2 regions of the Variovorax sp. GW823-FHT04B03 genome follow, and region 1 is predicted to be linked to the other one. Evidence: predicted binding sites of a transcription regulator. Region 1 holds the regulator's gene; the other holds the start of a gene.
The links. The regulator NrdR, encoded in region 1, represses ribonucleotide reductase genes. The targets are predictions, from matches to a motif close to CACNANATNTNGTG.
Positions count from the first base shown of each region.

Region 1 (7,945 bases):
GCACGGCGACGCGGCGCTTCTCGGCCTGGGTCAGCTGGCGCAGGCGCTGACGCTGGTAGGCGTCGCGCTCCTTCTCGAGGCTGGAGGTACCCACCACCGTCATCTGCAGCGTCGGCCGCTCGGTCAGGGCCTTCACGACCTTATCCAGGCTTTCCTTGGCGCCGCTGCTGAGCGTGGAACTGCCAGGCTCGAAGGTGATGGCGCTCGAGTCGCCGCTGCCGCCACCGCCGAGGCCGCCGGTCAGCAGGCTGAACGGCGCGGTCACGGCCTTGACGATCAGGTTGACCACCGCCTTGAAGATCAGCGGGCCGATGCTGAACTGCGGGTCGTTGAGCGAGCCGCGCAGCGGCAGGTCGACGTCGATCACGCCGTTGCGGTCGGCCAGCAGGGTCACGGCCAGGCGCACCGGCAGGCTGTTGGGCGCACCGGCCACCTCGTCGCCGAACTTCAGCTGGTTGAGCACCAGCTTGTTGGTGGCGGTGAGCTGGCCGTCGGGCGCGATCTTGTAGTTGACGTCCATGCTCATCTTGCCGCGCTCGATGCCGTGGCCCGCGTAGCGCACCGAGTACGGCGACAGTGGCGCGAGGTCGAGGTCGCGCATCTTGGCCGTGATGTCGAGTTCGAGCGGCTTGGCCAGCGGATTGAGCTTGCCGGTAATTTCCAGCGCCGCGGTCTGCTGCGCCTTGCCGCGCAACTCGAGGTCGGCCAGCGCCGGTCGCCCGCCCTGCCCGTTCGGCGGGTTCGACGAGAAGGAACTGAGCTTGCCGGTCAGCTCGCTCAGGTCGGCCGAGTAGTTGGGCTTGACGAACAGGTCGGTGAAGTCGATCTTGCCGTTGACCAGGCTCATCGGACCGAAGTTGATGACGGGCGTCGGGCCGCTGTCGGCCGCAGGCGCGGCAGCCACGGCCGGTGCGGACGCGGCCGGGGCAGGCTCGGGTGCACCGCCGACCATGGCTTCGGCCGACACCGGCGCACCGCCCGAAGCCCGCTGTGGCGCCGAGGCGGCCGGCGCGCGGGTCGTGGTGGTCGTGCCGCCCGGGCCCTTTTTGGTGCTGGCTTCGGCGGCGGTGGCCGCCGCGGCCTTCGAGGCTTCTTCGCCCTTTTTGGTCAGGCTCAGCAGGTTCAGGCGGCCGGTGGGGTCGACGATCACGCGGGCGAAGAAGTCGGTCAGCGTGGTTTCGCGCACGTCCACCGTCGGGGCCGCGTTGGGCGCGAGGCTGATCTGCAGGCCGCGCAGGCTCAGGGTCTTCCAGCTCAGCAGCTGGCTGTTGCCGCGGTCGAAGCCCGGCGACTGGGTCAGCGAGACGCTGTTGGCGCGGAAGTCGTCCAGCGCGGTGTCGCCGGCCAGCTTCAGGCTCATGCCGGCCGGCGCGCTCGCGTAGCGCACCGTGCCGCGGTAGTTCGCGAAGGCGCGGCGGATGTCGACATTGAGCGCATCGGCGTAATAGGCCTTGAAGGCATGCGCCGGGAACGACGCCACCTCGAGCCGCCCCTCGGCCGCCAGCGGCTTGAGCACGATATTGCCCTTGTAGTCGAAGCGCCCCGGGTCCGCGCGGCGGCCCGCGCCGATGCGGCCCGACACCTGCAGCGGCGAGACGGTGTTGGTGTCGGGTGCGATCTTCTGGGCCAGCAGCTTGAAGGCCGTGATCTCGATCGCCACCGGCGCCGAGCCGGCCTTGTCCGCATAGGACAGGCTGCCGTTGTCGACCGCCAGCGTGCCCAGCGTCAGCGCCCAGGGCTTGGTGTTGGCGCTGTTGGGACGCGCCGCGCCGGCGTCGGCCGGCTTGGGCGCCGCCACCTTGGCACCGCCGGCCGGGGTCTTGAGCCAGCGCTCGAACATCCAGCGCTTCTCGTTGTCGCGCTCGACGCTCACCTTGGGGTTGGTCGCGGTGAATGACGCGATGTTCAAGGTGTGCCTGGTCATGTCGACCTCGGCGTCGACCAGTTCGAAGCGCCCGACGCTGGCCAGCGCGGTCTTGGCCTGGGTCAGCGCCAGGCCGTCGGCGGCCAGGCGGCGCGCCTTGAACTTCAGGTCGGGCTGGGCCCAGGACACGTCGATCTGGCCGCTGAGCTTGCCGTCGAGCGTGGGCTCCAGGCTCTGCGCCAGGTACGGCGCGGCCAGCGACAGCGGCAGCGCTTCGACCTCGGTCTGCACGTCGGCGACCTTGTCGGTGGCGTTGCCCTTGAACTTCAGCGTGGCGCCCGCGACGGCGGTGCTGCCGTCGAACTGCGCAGGCTTTTCCATGGGCCAGGTGACGGCCGTCAGGTTGATGCCGAGGTCGGTGAGGTCGATGGCCGCGGCGGGCTTGACGGTTTCGTCGCGCCAGCCGACACGGCCGCCGTCGAGCGCGATCTTGTCGACCTGCACCTTGAGCTTGGGCTTCTCGGCGGCCGGGTTGCCGCCCGGGGCGCTGGCGGCGGGCGCGGGCAGCGGCGCCGCCTTTTCGGCCGCGCCGGTCGCCGGGTCGGTGGCCATCAGGTTGAGCTGGCCGGCGGCGTCGCGCGCCACCACCAGCTGCGGCTTGGCCAGCGCGACCTCGCTCAGGTGGAACACCGACTCCAGCGGTCGCACGTCGGCCAGCGCCAGCTTGAGCGAGTCGAAGCCCAGCAGGTCGCGCCCGCGCGCGTCGCCCAGCTTGGCGCCATGGGCCTCGACCGTGCCGGTGATCTTCAGGCCAATGGTGCTGGTCTGCTGGAAATCGATCTTCAGGTCGGCATCCAGGCTGCCGGCCTGCAGCTTCACCGGCAGGCCGCCGGGGATGTAGCCCAGGTAGGGCACGAGGTCGAGCCCCTTGAACTGCACGTGGGCGTCGGTCTTGCGGCTTTGCGCGAACGGGGTCGTGAAGGCGGCCGAGTCGAACTGGCTGCCGTTGAGCGCGAAGGCCAGCTTGGGCTCGGTCTTGATCTCGCGCTTGGAGGCGAGGTTGCTCAGGAACGGCACGTTCAGCATGAAGCCGCGCAGCTCGTGCCGGCGCTTGACGGTCTGGTCGTCGAAGTCGACCGCGCCGTCCTTGATCGAGATGTTGTAGATCGCGAAGCGCGCGGGCTCGGCCTTCGGATCGGGCGGCGGGCCCGAGGCCAGCTTGGCCAGGATGTCGTCGATGTCGTACTTGCCGTCGGCCAGGTGCGTGAGCAGCACCGCGGGCGCCTCGACCGTCACCGCGTCGATCACGGGCGCCAGGCGGAACAGCGATTGCAATTCAGCGTCGGCATAGATGCGCTTGATGGCCACCTGCGGCTGCTTGCCGTCGGCGGTGGCGATGCGCAGGTCATTCAGTGCGAGCTCGAGCGTCCAGGGCTTGAAGTCGATCTTGCCGACGGTGACCTGCCGGCCCAGCTTTTCGCTCGCGATCTTCTGGAGCTGGCTCTTGGCAATCGGCGGCACCGCCAGCCACGCGATGACCCACAGGGCCAACACCACCAGCAACGCGACAACCCCACGCCGCACCCATTTGTTCTGTTTGATCGAAGCAGCATCCATCCGCAGAAGTGTGCCGCAAACAGATGCCAACAAAGTCTGCGGAAACGTGAATGCGTTCCCTTTTGGCGAGGCATTGCGATGCCCACGCACCCCTCGACAGGATCGGTAGGCCGAAAGTGTGAGCCCCACAAACAAGAAAGCCCGGTGAGTCGACGAAGTGTCTTGTCACCGGGCTTGATGGCGGGCTCAAAACCCATGCCATCGATTCGCGCGACCGGAAGTAATGGTTCCCGCCGTGCTGGCAGCAAGAGATTGCCGCCGTGGAGTCCTCCATCGTTCGAGTCCTTGACTTGCACCTCGGACTGCCTGACTTCGGAAAAACGCCTGAAACCTCAGGCCCGTCCAGATTAGGCGTCTCACCCTTCCTTTGCAAATCCCTTTTTCCAAGGGATTTCCCGTAGGCCCGCGCCCCCTGGAGCCCCCTCGAACGAGGGGATTTTTCAAGCACTTATTAACATATGAAACCAAATCCTTATGCTTGACCGTGTATTTAGCCACGATAGAATCCCGCCTGCCCTTGCTGCCGGACGCAGCAGGGCCTCCCTGAATCCGCTGCCGAATTCCACCGGCGTGATCAGGCCGCCGCGCTCCCTACCCCACACCCCCTCCATGCGCGGAGCCTGATTCGTACATACCAATCCAAGCGCCGCTGCCTTCATCCACCGCCCTTTCAGGCGCTGCATGCCAGGTGCCGCACAGAAAGGAAAAAAGCGATGAGCAAGGCGTTTGATGCCACAGCCCGCGGGCTACGGACCTTCGTGTCCGATGTGGCAGACGGCTTTTTTGAAATCACCCACAACGGGTTTGCGTTGGTCGGCCTGGCCATCGTGTTCGCGGCCCTCGCCCTCGTGGCGCGCCCCGACCTGCGCAAGACCGGCGAGGAACAACTGATGGGCTGGCTGCAGTCGCGCAAGCCCGCGCCCGAACCCACCGACCTGGAGCCGACCGCCATCGAGCGCACCACGGCCGCGAGCCCCGACGAGCTGCCCAAGCAGCAGGCGGCGGTGGCCTACTGGCTCAGCAAGAAGTACCGCGTCGCGGCCGAACCGCTGAGCGTGCTGGTCTCCGAGGCCTACCAGATCGGCAAGCGCACCAAGCTCGACCCCACGCTGATCCTGGCCATCATGGCCATCGAGTCCAGCTTCAATCCGTTCGCGCAAAGCCACGTCGGTGCCCAGGGCCTGATGCAGGTCATGACGCGCGTGCACGGCGACAAGTACGAAAGCGCGGGCGGCACGCTCACCGCCTTCGACCCCGTGACCAACATGCGCGTCGGTGTGAAGGTGCTGCAGGAATGCATCGCCCGCGCCGGCTCGCTCGAAGGCGGCCTGCGCTACTACGTGGGCGCCGCCAACCTCGACGACGACGGCGGCTATGCCGCCAAGGTGCTGGCCGAGCACGAGCGCCTGCGCCAGGTTGCCGCCGGCCGCGCGCCGTCGACGATGGTCGTGCCGCCGCCGACCACGGCGCGCGCACAGCCGATCCCGGTCGTGGCACCGGCCAAGCCGGCTGGCGAAGAGCCCGCCACCGGCAGCGAGCCGGCCAAGGTCGCCCTGCTCTCCGCAGTTTCCTGAGGCCTTGCCGGCCCTCCCGGCCCGGATGCGTGCGGGCCTGCGCTACACTCGGCCTGTACGCGACTGGCGATAGGCGCAGCACCCTGAAAAAGGTGCCACGCGCTGACGTGGAATACCACTGGGAAGCGTGCCGCCTGACCACAACAGGCGTTCAGCCGTTCGCCTGGGCAGCCCTTGTTTGGTTGAACAAGGACCTCGTCTTCAAAGGACTGCCATGTACCAACGCAATATCCTGGTCGAACAGACCGATCCCGAAATCTGGGCCGCCATTCAAGCCGAAAACGCGCGCCAGGAACATCACATCGAGCTGATCGCCAGCGAGAACTACGCCTCGCCGGCCGTCATGGCCGCCCAGGGCTCGCAGCTCACTAATAAATACGCCGAAGGCTACCCGGGCAAGCGCTACTACGGCGGCTGCGAGCACGTCGACGTGGCCGAGCAACTGGCCATCGACCGCGTCAAGCAGATCTTCGGTGCCGACGCCGCGAACGTGCAGCCGCATTGCGGCGCCTCGGCCAACGAAGCCGTGATGCTCGCCTTCCTGAAGCCCGGCGACACGATCATGGGCATGAGCCTGGCCGAAGGCGGCCACCTGACCCACGGCATGCCTCTCAACATGAGCGGCAAGTGGTTCAACGTGGTGAGCTACGGCCTGGACGCCAACGAAGCCATCGACTACGACGCAATGGAACGCAAGGCGCATGAGCACATGCCCAAGCTGATCATCGCGGGCGCCTCGGCCTACTCGCTGCACATCGACTTCGAGCGTTTCGCCAAGGTCGCCAAGGACGTCGGCGCGATCTTCATGGTCGACATCGCCCACTACGCCGGCCTCGTGGCCGCGGGCGTGTACCCCAACCCGGTGCCGCACGCCGACATCGTCACCTCGACCACGCACAAGAGCCTGCGCGGCCCGCGCGGCGGCATCATCCTGATGAAGTCGCAGCACGAGAAGGCGATCAACAGCGCCATCTTCCCCGGCCTGCAAGGCGGCCCGCTGATGCACGTGATCGCCGCCAAGGCCGTCGCGTTCAAGGAAGCCCTGACGCCCGAGTTCAAGGCCTACCAGCAGCAGGTGGTCAAGAACGCCCAGATCGTGGCCGACACCCTCACCGCGCGCGGCCTGCGCATCGTGAGCGGACGCACCGAAAGCCACGTGATGCTGGTCGACCTGCGTTCGAAGGGCATCACCGGCAAGGAAGCCGAAGCCGTGCTGGGCGCCGCCCACATGACGATCAACAAGAACGCGATCCCCAACGACCCGGAAAAGCCGATGGTCACCAGCGGCGTGCGCATCGGCACCCCCGCCATGACCACGCGCGGCTTCAAGGACGAAGAGGCCCGCATCACGGCGAACCTGGTGGCCGACGTGCTCGAGAACCCGCGCGACGCGGCGAACATCGACGCGGTGCGCGCCAAGGTCCACGCCTTGACGAGCCGCTTCCCTGTCTACCGTTGATTTCGTAAATAGAAGAAGAGAAGCACTGGCCGCATGAAATGCCCTTTTTGCGGTCATCTCGAAACGCAGGTCGTCGAGACCCGCGTTTCGGAAGACGCCGACTTCGTCCGCAGGCGCCGCCAGTGCAGCGCCTGCGACAAGCGCTTCACCACGTATGAGCGCCCCGACGTCAACTTCCCCGTCGTGGTCAAGAAGGACGGCAGCCGCGCCGACTTCGACTCGACCAAGGTCCGCGCCTCGATGATGCTGGCGCTGCGCAAGCGGCCCGTGAGCATCGAGCAGATCGACAACGCCCTGCTGCGCATCGAACAGAAGCTCCTGGCCAGCGGCCTGCGCGAAATCGATTCGACGAAGGTCGGCGAGCTCGTGATGCGCGAACTCAAGAAACTCGACAAGGTCGCCTACGTGCGCTTTGCCTCGGTGTACCGCAGCTTCGAGGACGTGGACGAGTTCCGCCAGTTGCTGCGCGACATCTGACCCCCGAGAAGGCGTGAACGAACCCGGCATGTCCTCTTCCCGACACGACGCCTCCCACATCGCGACCGCTCTGCGGCTCGCCGCCTCCGCGATCCGCCTGACCGACCCGAACCCGCGCGTCGGCTGCGTGCTGTGCGACACCGACGGCCGCGTGATCGGCCAGGGCCACACGCAACAAGCCGGCGGTCCGCATGCCGAGGTGATGGCGCTGCGCGATGCGCAGGCCCAGGGCCATTCGACTGCGGGCGCGACCGCCTACGTCACGCTCGAACCCTGCTCGCACCACGGCCGCACCGGCCCCTGCTGCGACGCGCTCATCGCCGCCGGCGTGCGCCGTGTCGTGGCCTCGCTCGCCGACCCGAACCCGCTCGTGGCAGGACAGGGCTTCGAGCGCCTGCGCGCGGCGGGCGTCGAGGTCGAAGTCGGACCGGGCGCCGACGAATCCCGCGAGCTCAACATCGGCTTCTTCAGCCGCATGATCCGCCAGCAGCCTTGGGTTCGAATGAAGATCGCCGCCTCGATCGACGGCCGCACCGGCCTGCACAACGGCGTGAGCCAGTGGATCACCGGCGAGGCCGCGCGCGCCGACGGCCACGCCTGGCGGGCCCGCACCGGCGCGGTGCTGACCGGCGTCGGCACGCTGCTCGAAGACAACCCGCGCCTGGACGTGCGCCTGGTCGACACGCCGCGCCAGCCCCATCTCGTGGTGGTCGACAGCCACCTCCAGACCTCGCCCGACGCTCACATTTTCATAGCTGGCCGCGCCGTCTGGATCTACGCTGCCAGCCGGCACAACGAAGAAAAGGCGGCCGCACTCGAAGCCCGCGGCGCCACCATCACCTGCCTGCCCAACCTGCACGGCAAGGTCGACCTGCCCGCGATGCTCCAGGACCTCGCGGCACGCGGCGTCAACGAGCTGCACGTCGAATCGGGCCACAAGCTCAACGGCTCGCT
Region 1 is NZ_JBXAIT010000003.1:411,891-419,835, forward strand. It holds gene AC1RAD_RS15090 (DUF748 domain-containing protein) at 1-3,481, opposite strand, end outside; gene AC1RAD_RS15095 (lytic transglycosylase domain-containing protein) at 4,195-5,055, shown strand; ZMP/ZTP riboswitch at 5,105-5,231, shown strand; gene glyA (serine hydroxymethyltransferase) at 5,270-6,514, shown strand; gene nrdR (transcriptional regulator NrdR) at 6,548-6,991, shown strand; gene ribD (bifunctional diaminohydroxyphosphoribosylaminopyrimidine deaminase/5-amino-6-(5-phosphoribosylamino)uracil reductase RibD) at 7,020-7,945, shown strand, end outside.

Region 2 (7,945 bases), on a different contig from region 1:
GCGGCTTCCACCAGCCACGTCGTCTCGACTTCGAACGCGGTGGCGTACAGCGCCTTCACGTCCTGCGGCACGCGGTCGATGGGACGCAGCGAACCGTCGAAGTGCTTCAGGTCCATGACCATCACGTCGTCCCACAGGCCCAGGCGCTTCAGGTCGCGCACCAGGTAGTGGTTGATCACGGTGAACTCGCCCGACAGGTTCGACTTGACCGACAGGTTGCCGAAGCAGGGTTCGATCGAGGCGTCCACGCCGATGATGTTCGAGATGGTCGCCGTGGGGGCGATGGCCACGCAGTTCGAATTGCGCATGCCGTCGGCCTTGATCTTGGCGCGCAGCGAATCCCAGTCGAGGGTGGCCGAGCGGTCCACTTCGACGTAGCCACCGCGGGCCTTCTCGAGCAGGTCGAGCGAGTCGATCGGCAGGATGCCCTTGTCCCACAGCGAGCCCTTGTAGCTGGAGTACTTGCCGCGTTCCTTGGCCAGCTCGGTCGAGGCCCAGTAGGCGTGGTAGCAGATGGCTTCCATCGACTCGTCGGCGAACTGCACCGCTTCCTGCGAGGCGTAGGGAATGCGCAGTTCGTACAGCGCGTCCTGGAAGCCCATCAGGCCCAGGCCGACCGGACGGTGGCGCAGGTTCGAGTCGCGCGCCTTCTTCACGGCGTAGTAGTTGATGTCGATCACGTTGTCGAGCATGCGCATCGCGGTGGAGATGGTGCGCTTGAGCTTTTCCTGGTCGACCTTGCCGTCCTTCAGATGCTGCAGCAGGTTCACCGAACCCAGGTTGCAGACGGCCGTTTCGGTGTCGCTGGTGTTCAGCGTGATCTCGGTGCACAGGTTCGACGAGTGCACCACGCCGGCATGCTGCTGCGGCGAGCGCACGTTGCAGGCGTCCTTGAACGTGATCCAGGGGTGGCCGGTCTCGAACAGCATCGTGAGCATCTTGCGCCACAGGTCCGAGGCCTGGAGGGTGCGCGCGGGCTTGATCTCGCCGCGGGCGGCCTTCTCTTCGTAGGCGACGTAGGCCTTCTCGAAGTCGGCGCCGAACAGGTCGTGCAGGTCAGGCACGTTGGAGGGCGAGAACAGCGTCCAGGTGCCCTTTTCCATCACGCGGCGCATGAACAGGTCGGGGATCCAGTTGGCGGTGTTCATGTCGTGCGTGCGGCGGCGGTCGTCGCCGGTGTTCTTGCGCAGCTCCAGGAACTCCTCGATGTCGAGGTGCCAGGTTTCCAGGTACGTGCAGACGGCGCCCTTGCGCTTGCCGCCCTGGTTCACGGCCACGGCCGTGTCGTTCACCACCTTCAGGAACGGCACCACGCCTTGCGATTCGCCGTTGGTGCCCTTGATGTGGCTGCCCAGTGCGCGCACGCGGGTCCAGTCGTTGCCCAGGCCGCCGGCGAACTTCGACAGCAGCGCGTTTTCCTTGATCGACTCGTAGATGCCGTCCAGGTCGTCGGGCACGGTGGTCAGGTAGCAGCTCGAGAGCTGCGAGCGCAGCGTGCCGGCGTTGAACAGGGTGGGCGTGCTCGACATGAAGTCGAACGACGACAGCACTTCGTAGAACTCGATGGCGCGGGCTTCGCGGTCGATTTCGTTCAGCGACAGGCCCATGGCCACGCGCATGAAGAACGCCTGCGGCAGCTCGATGCGGGTCTTGCGCACGTGCAGGAAGTAGCGGTCGTACAGGGTCTGCAGGCCCAGGTAGTCGAACTGGTTGTCGCGCTCGGCCTTCAGGGCGGCGCCCAGGCGGGGCAGGTCGTACTGCAGCAGCTTCTCGTCGAGCAGCTCGTTCTCGACGCCCTTCTTGATGAACTGCGGGAAGTAGTCGGCGTAGGCGGTGGCGCGCTCGACCGGCATCACTTCGCGGCCGATGATTTCCTTGAAGATCGTGTGCAGCAGCAGGCGCGCGGTGGCGAAGGTGTAGTCGGGGTCCTTCTCGATCAGCGTGCGGGCGGCCAGGATGGAGGCCTTGTAGACCTCGTCCAGCGGCACGCCGTCGTACAGGTTGCGCATCGTCTCGGCGACGATGGGGGCGGCGGTGATGCTGTCACCCAGGCCCTGGCAGGCCGATTCGATCAGGCCCTTGAGCTCGTTCAGGTCCAGCGCCACGCGCTCGCCGTTGTCGAGCACGTGCAGTGCCGGTGCGGCGGGCACGTCCTGCTCGCCCTGCTTGGAGCGCTCCTGGGTGCGGCGTTCGCGGTACAGCACGTAGGCGCGCGCGATTTCATGGTGGCCGCCGCGCATCAGGCCGAGCTCGACCTGGTCCTGCACGTCTTCGATGTGGAAGGTGCCGCCGCCCGGACGCGAGCGCACCATGGCGCGGATCACGCCTTGCGTCAGCGTGTCGACGGTCTCGCGCACGCTGGCGGAAGCCGCGCCCTGGGTGCCGTGCACCGCCAGGAAGGCCTTCATCATCGCGATGGCGATCTTGTTCGGTTCGAAGGGAACGACGGCGCCGTTGCGGCGAATGATCTGGTAGTGCGCGAGGTTCTGACCGGTGGGCGAGCCCGCAGTGTCTTGTTGCTGCTGCGGCGTCGCGGGGACGGCGCGGGGGGTCGACGGGGTGTTCAGTGCAGTTTGCATTCGCTTCCTCTCGGTTGTGCAATTCTTGTTGGTTGGCAAGGCCTCGCGGGCCTTGCGTCGGCGTTGTTGCCGAACGGGAAGACACTATATCTAGGGTGTCTGTGCCCCACAAGCCACTACAGGTAGTGTTTTCCTATGGACGCAACCCTGACAGGAATTGCGCCGCACTCAGCGCATCGCCAGCGATGCCGCGTGAATACTGGCCCATGGTGGCGCAACCCGCATGGGGCGCGGCTTGCAAGGCGATTTGGGCCTGCAGGCCGCATGGTTGCTACGTCGCGTGCCTGCGCTTGCGAGATTGCTGCGCTGCGAGAGCGGCGCATCGCGGGCCACGGAGCGATTGAAAAAATTAGCGCGCGACCACCTGCTCGGGAAACATCTGTGGATTCCAGCCGAGCTGTTCGCGCAGCAGACGCCAGTCGAAACCGGCGCCGGGGTCCTGCTTGCGGCCGGGCGCGATGTGCTCGTGGCCGGCGATGTGGGCGATGGCGTAGTGCTGCGCGAGCGCGGCGCAGAGGCTGGCCAGCGTTTCGTACTGCGCCTCCTCGAAGCGCTCGCCCTCGAGGCCTTCGAGCTCGACGCCGACGGAGTCGTCGTTGCAGTTGCTGCGCCCGCGCCACGACGACACGCCGGCGTGCCAGGCGCGGTCCTCGCAGCTCACGAACTGCCAGAGCTCGCCGTTGCGCCGCACATAGAAATGCGAGGACACCTCGAGCCCGCGGATCGACTGGAAGTACGGGTGCGCGTCCCAGTCGAGCCGGTTGGTGAAGAGCTGCTGCACGGCGTCGCCGCCGTATTCGCCCGGCGGCAGGCTGATGGAGTGCAGCACGATCAGGTCGGTCTGCGCGCCGACGGGGCGCGGGCCGAAGTTGGGCGAGGGCAGGGCCTTGGCGAAGCGGTACCAGCCGGCGCGCCAAAGTCTGTCGTCGCCGGCCGGTGGGGTGACGGGGTCGTCAGTCGTCGGCATGCGCGGTGGCGCCGTCGTCGCCGTTGGGCGTGGAGATGCCCAGGCGCGCGATGCGGTAGCGGATCTGGCGCAGGCTCATGCCCAGCCGCGCGGCGGCGGCCGTGCGGTTGAAGCCGCTTTCGTGCAGCGCGCGCACGAGGATCTCGCGCTCCTGCTGGTCGAGCCAGGCTTGCAGGTCGGAGGGCAGCGGTGGCGGCGCGGGCTTGGGCTCGACCGCCGGCGCGGCGGGCGCAGCCACCGCGACGGCGGCTGGCGCTTCGGCGGATTCGCCGCGCGGCGCGGCCGGCATCGGCGTCATCGCGCCCATCAGGTCGATGTGCAGCTCGTCGCCGTCGTTCAGCGCCACGGCGCGGTGCAGCAGGTTCTCGAGCTCGCGCACGTTGCCGTCGAGCGGGTGCTGGGCCAGGCGCTGCAGCAGCGCGTCGGACAGGCGCGGCACGGGCAGGCCGCCGTCCTGCGCGATGCGCGCGAGCAGCGCGGTGCACAGCGCGGGCAGGTCTTCGCGGCGCTCGCGCAGCGCGGGCACGGCGATCTCGATCACGTTGAGCCGGTAGAACAGGTCCTGCCGGAAGCGGCCGGCCAGCACCTCGGCGTGCAGGTCTTTATGGGTGGCGCTCACGATGCGCACGTCGACCGCGTCTTCCTGCGTCGAGCCGATCGCGCGCACGCTGCGTTCCTGGATGGCGCGCAGCAGCTTCGACTGCATGGCCAGCGGCAGGTCGCCGATTTCGTCCAGGAACAGCGTGCCGTCGCGCGCCGCCTGGAAGTAGCCGTCGCGGTCCTGCGACGAGCCGGTGTACGAGCCCTTCTTGGCGCCGAAGAACTCGGCCTCGAGCAGGTTCTCGGGAATCGCGCCGCAGTTCACCGCGACGAAGGGACCTTCGCTGCGCTGGCTGCAGCCGTGCACGGCGCGCGCGACCAGCTCCTTGCCGGTGCCCGACTCGCCGCGCACCAGCACCGGCGCCATGCCGCGCGCCACCTTGGCGATGCGCGACTTCACGAGGCGCATCGGGTCGGAGTCGCCGACCAGCCGGTCGAGCGCGGTGGCGCCGCTGCGCGTCACGGCCAGCGCATCGGGGCGTTCGCCGCCCTGGCCGGCGGCCTGCGGCGGCGCCTTTTGCGGCACGACCACCGCGGCGCGGTTGGCCTGCACGGCCGACGCCACCACGGCGCGGAACTGCTTCAGGTCGACCGGCTTCGTGAGGTAGTCGAAGGCGCCGGCCTTCAGTGCCTCGACCGCGTTCTCGGCCGAGCCGTAGGCGGTCATGACCACGCAGCGCTCGCTGCGCTGGTCTTTCTGGATGCGATGGATGATCTCCATGCCTTCGCCGTCGGGCAGCCGCATGTCGGTGATCACGGCGTCGAAGCGGCCGGCTTCCAGGTGCTGCCAGGCTTCGGACACGCTGCCTGCCGCTTCCACCCGGTAGCCTTCACGCAGCAGCGTGAGTTCGTAGAGCGTGCGCAGGTCGGGTTCGTCGTCGATGACGAGGATCTGCGCGGGGCGCGGGGCGGCGGCGGAAGGCGGGAGAGAGCTCACGGCCGCTATTGTGTCAGCCGGTTTTCGCTCGGTGCGAAGCTGACGAAGAATTCATTGCCCTCGGGCCCGCCCGGCACCAGTGCGCGCCGTTCGTAGCCGATGGTGGCGCCGTGGCGCCGGCACAGCTCGCGGCACAGGAACAGGCCCAGGCCGCTGGAGCGGCTCTCGGACGAGAAGAAGGGTTCGAACAGGTGGCGCTGAACCGCCGGCTCCAGCGGCGCACCGTCGCTCCACACCAGCAACGCGGCGCGCTGCACGCCGGCCCGCTGCAAGGTGGTGATGACCTGGATCGCGCCCTCGCGCTGGCTGGCGTAGCGTGCCGCGTTGTCCAGCAGGTTCACCAGCAGGCGGCGCAGGTGCTCGGCCTCGAAGCGCACCTCGCTGCCCGGCGCGTCGAGCGCCACGCGCACGCCCTTGCGCTGGGTCTGGCGTATCCATTCCTCGGCCAGGATCTGCGCCGCCGGGTCGAGCACCAGTTGCTCGCCCAGCGAGAGCACGCGCTGCTGGCGCGCGCGCGAGACGTCGAGCACGTCGTCCACGATGCGCGCCAGGCGCTGCGCGTTGTGCTGCACCATGTCGGTCAGCTTGCGGTGCGCCGGGTCGGTCAGGTCTTCGCTGAGCAGCGCGCTGGCTTGCGCGATGGCGGCCAGCGGGTTGCGGATTTCATGCGCCACCGCGGCCGACATGCGGCCCATCGCGGCGAGCTTTTCGGTGCGGATGCGGGCTTCGAGCTCGCGCAGGTCCTGCAGGAACATCACGCACAGGCTGTCGGCGCGGCGGTCGTCGGTGGGCGTGAGCCGGGTGCGCACGCGCACCTCGCGCGCCGCGCCGCGGGCCTGTGCCACCGGGATCTCTTCGGTCTGCGGGGCGCGGCGCGCGAAGGTCTGGCGCGCGAGCGCGGCCAGCGCGTGCCAGGCCGGCTGGGTGTGCAGCGGGAACGGCAACGCCAGCTGCGCCAGGCCCTGGCCGAGGATCGCGTCGGCCGCCGGGTTGGCCGCGTGCACCAGGCCGTCGGTGTCGATCACCAGCACGCCTTCGCTGAGGGTTTCGATCACCAGGTCGTTGACCTGCGCCTGCATCTGCGCGTGGCTGCGGCTGCGCTGCGCCACCGCTTCCTCGCGCGCCAGCCGGCGCGCGAGTTCGTGCGCGAGCAGCGCCACCACGAACAGGCCGGTGCCGGTGAGGGCGGCCTGCACGAAGCGCGCCGAAGGATCGCCGGGTTGCTGCAGCCAGTGCCAGCCGGCGTCGGCCAGCAGCAGCAGCGTCACGGTGGCCGTGGTGCCCAGGCCCACGAGCAGCGTGCCGAGCACCGCGCTCATCAGCACGGGCAGCGCGAACAGCGGCGTGTAGTTGACGCTGCCGCCCTGCAGCACCTGCAGGGCGCTGAAGATGCCCAGGTCGACCCCGATGGTCAGCAGCCAGAGCGTCGAGAAGCCGCGGATCGGCGGCTCGAAGTGCGCATAGCGCATCTCCAGCCAGGCCAGCACGAGGTAGCCGCCCGACAGCACGATCGGCAGCGGCTGCACGGCCTGCCCGATGGCGAAGGCCACGCCCTGCAGCAGCACCAGCACCAGCGCCACGAAGCAGCGCGCCGCCATGAAGCCGCGCCACAGCCGCAGCAGCGCGGTGCTGTCGCCGGCGCCCAGGTCGAGCACGTCCCAGTCGGTGGCCGGCTCGCCGCGCGACCGGCGCAATGAACTCATGCGGAGGTGCCGGCCTGGCGGTGCGCGGCGCTGCAGAACACCGCGCCGTCCGGCCCGGGGAGTGCGTCGGCCGCGGGCAGGTGCAGCCCGCAATGGGCGCAGCGCACCATGGCCTGCGGCGGGCCGACGGCCGGCGTGCGCTGTTGCGCTTTTTTGGCGCGTTCCTGCTGTGCGTCGCGCATCTCTTCGCGCCGGTTCTTGCGCCAGAGCCAGATCGCGACCCACACCACCGCGAGGACGAGCAGGTACTTCATGCCGGCAGGCGCGTCAGCACGACTTCGAGCACGAAGCGCGAACCCACGTAGGCCAGCAGCAGCAGCGCCGCGCCCGCGTAAAGCACGCGCCGCGCGGTACGTCCGCGCCAGCCGAAGCGCGCGCGGCCGGTCAGCAGGACCGCGAAGCTGAGCCAGGCGAGCACCGAGAAGATGGTCTTGTGGTCCCACTTCCAGGCGCGGCCGGCGGCGCCGTAGAGCTGCTCGCTGAACAGCAGGCCGGCCAACAGCGTGGCCGACAGCAGCACGAAGCCCGCCGTGACGAAGCGGAAGGTGAGCCGTTCCAATGTGAGCAGCGGCACGCCGGCCTGTGCATCGGCGCTGGCGAGGCGGATCTGCTTTTCGGCTCGCGTGATCAGCCAGGCGTGCACCACGGCGGCGCCGAACAGGCCGTACGAGGCGATGCCCAGCGCCAGGTGCAGCGGCAGCCAGGGCGAGGCGCTGACATGCAGCGGCGTGCCCGGGAACAGCAGCGCCAGCAGCACGGCGGCCGCGCCCAGCCAGGCCAGCGCGCGGCGTGCCTTCAGTTGCGGGTACAGGCGGCTTTCGACCGCGTAGACCGTGAGCACCAGCCACGCCGTGACCGACAGCGCCGGCGCAAAACCGAAGCGAGGGTCGCCGCCGATCAGCCCGTGGCCGAGCACCGCAGCGTGCAGCAGCCATGCGATGCCGAGCGCCCATTGGGTGGTCTGGCGGCTGAGCCGCGCACCGGCGGCAGCGGCAAAACCGTAGGCTGCCGCGGTGGCGATGCCCAGCGCCACGCCGAGTGGGGAGGGGATCGCTAAAATCATCGGTGGAGTGTATAGGCTCGCCCCCCGGCTTCGCGCACGTCGCGTCGCTTCGCCCACCCCCGCCGGGGGCACCCCCCGCGAGAGAGCGGGCCCACA
Region 2 is NZ_JBXAIT010000001.1:815,631-823,575, forward strand. It holds gene AC1RAD_RS03655 (ribonucleoside-diphosphate reductase subunit alpha) at 1-2,579, opposite strand, end outside; gene ampD (1,6-anhydro-N-acetylmuramyl-L-alanine amidase AmpD) at 2,929-3,546, opposite strand; gene AC1RAD_RS03665 (sigma-54-dependent transcriptional regulator) at 3,533-5,083, opposite strand; gene AC1RAD_RS03670 (two-component system sensor histidine kinase NtrB) at 5,089-6,786, opposite strand; gene AC1RAD_RS03675 (PP0621 family protein) at 6,783-7,040, opposite strand; gene AC1RAD_RS03680 (cytochrome C assembly family protein) at 7,037-7,849, opposite strand.
Region 2: AC1RAD_RS03655 (ribonucleoside-diphosphate reductase subunit alpha) is a predicted target of NrdR. The motif match lies at 2,662-2,675, and genes of this name have one in related genera.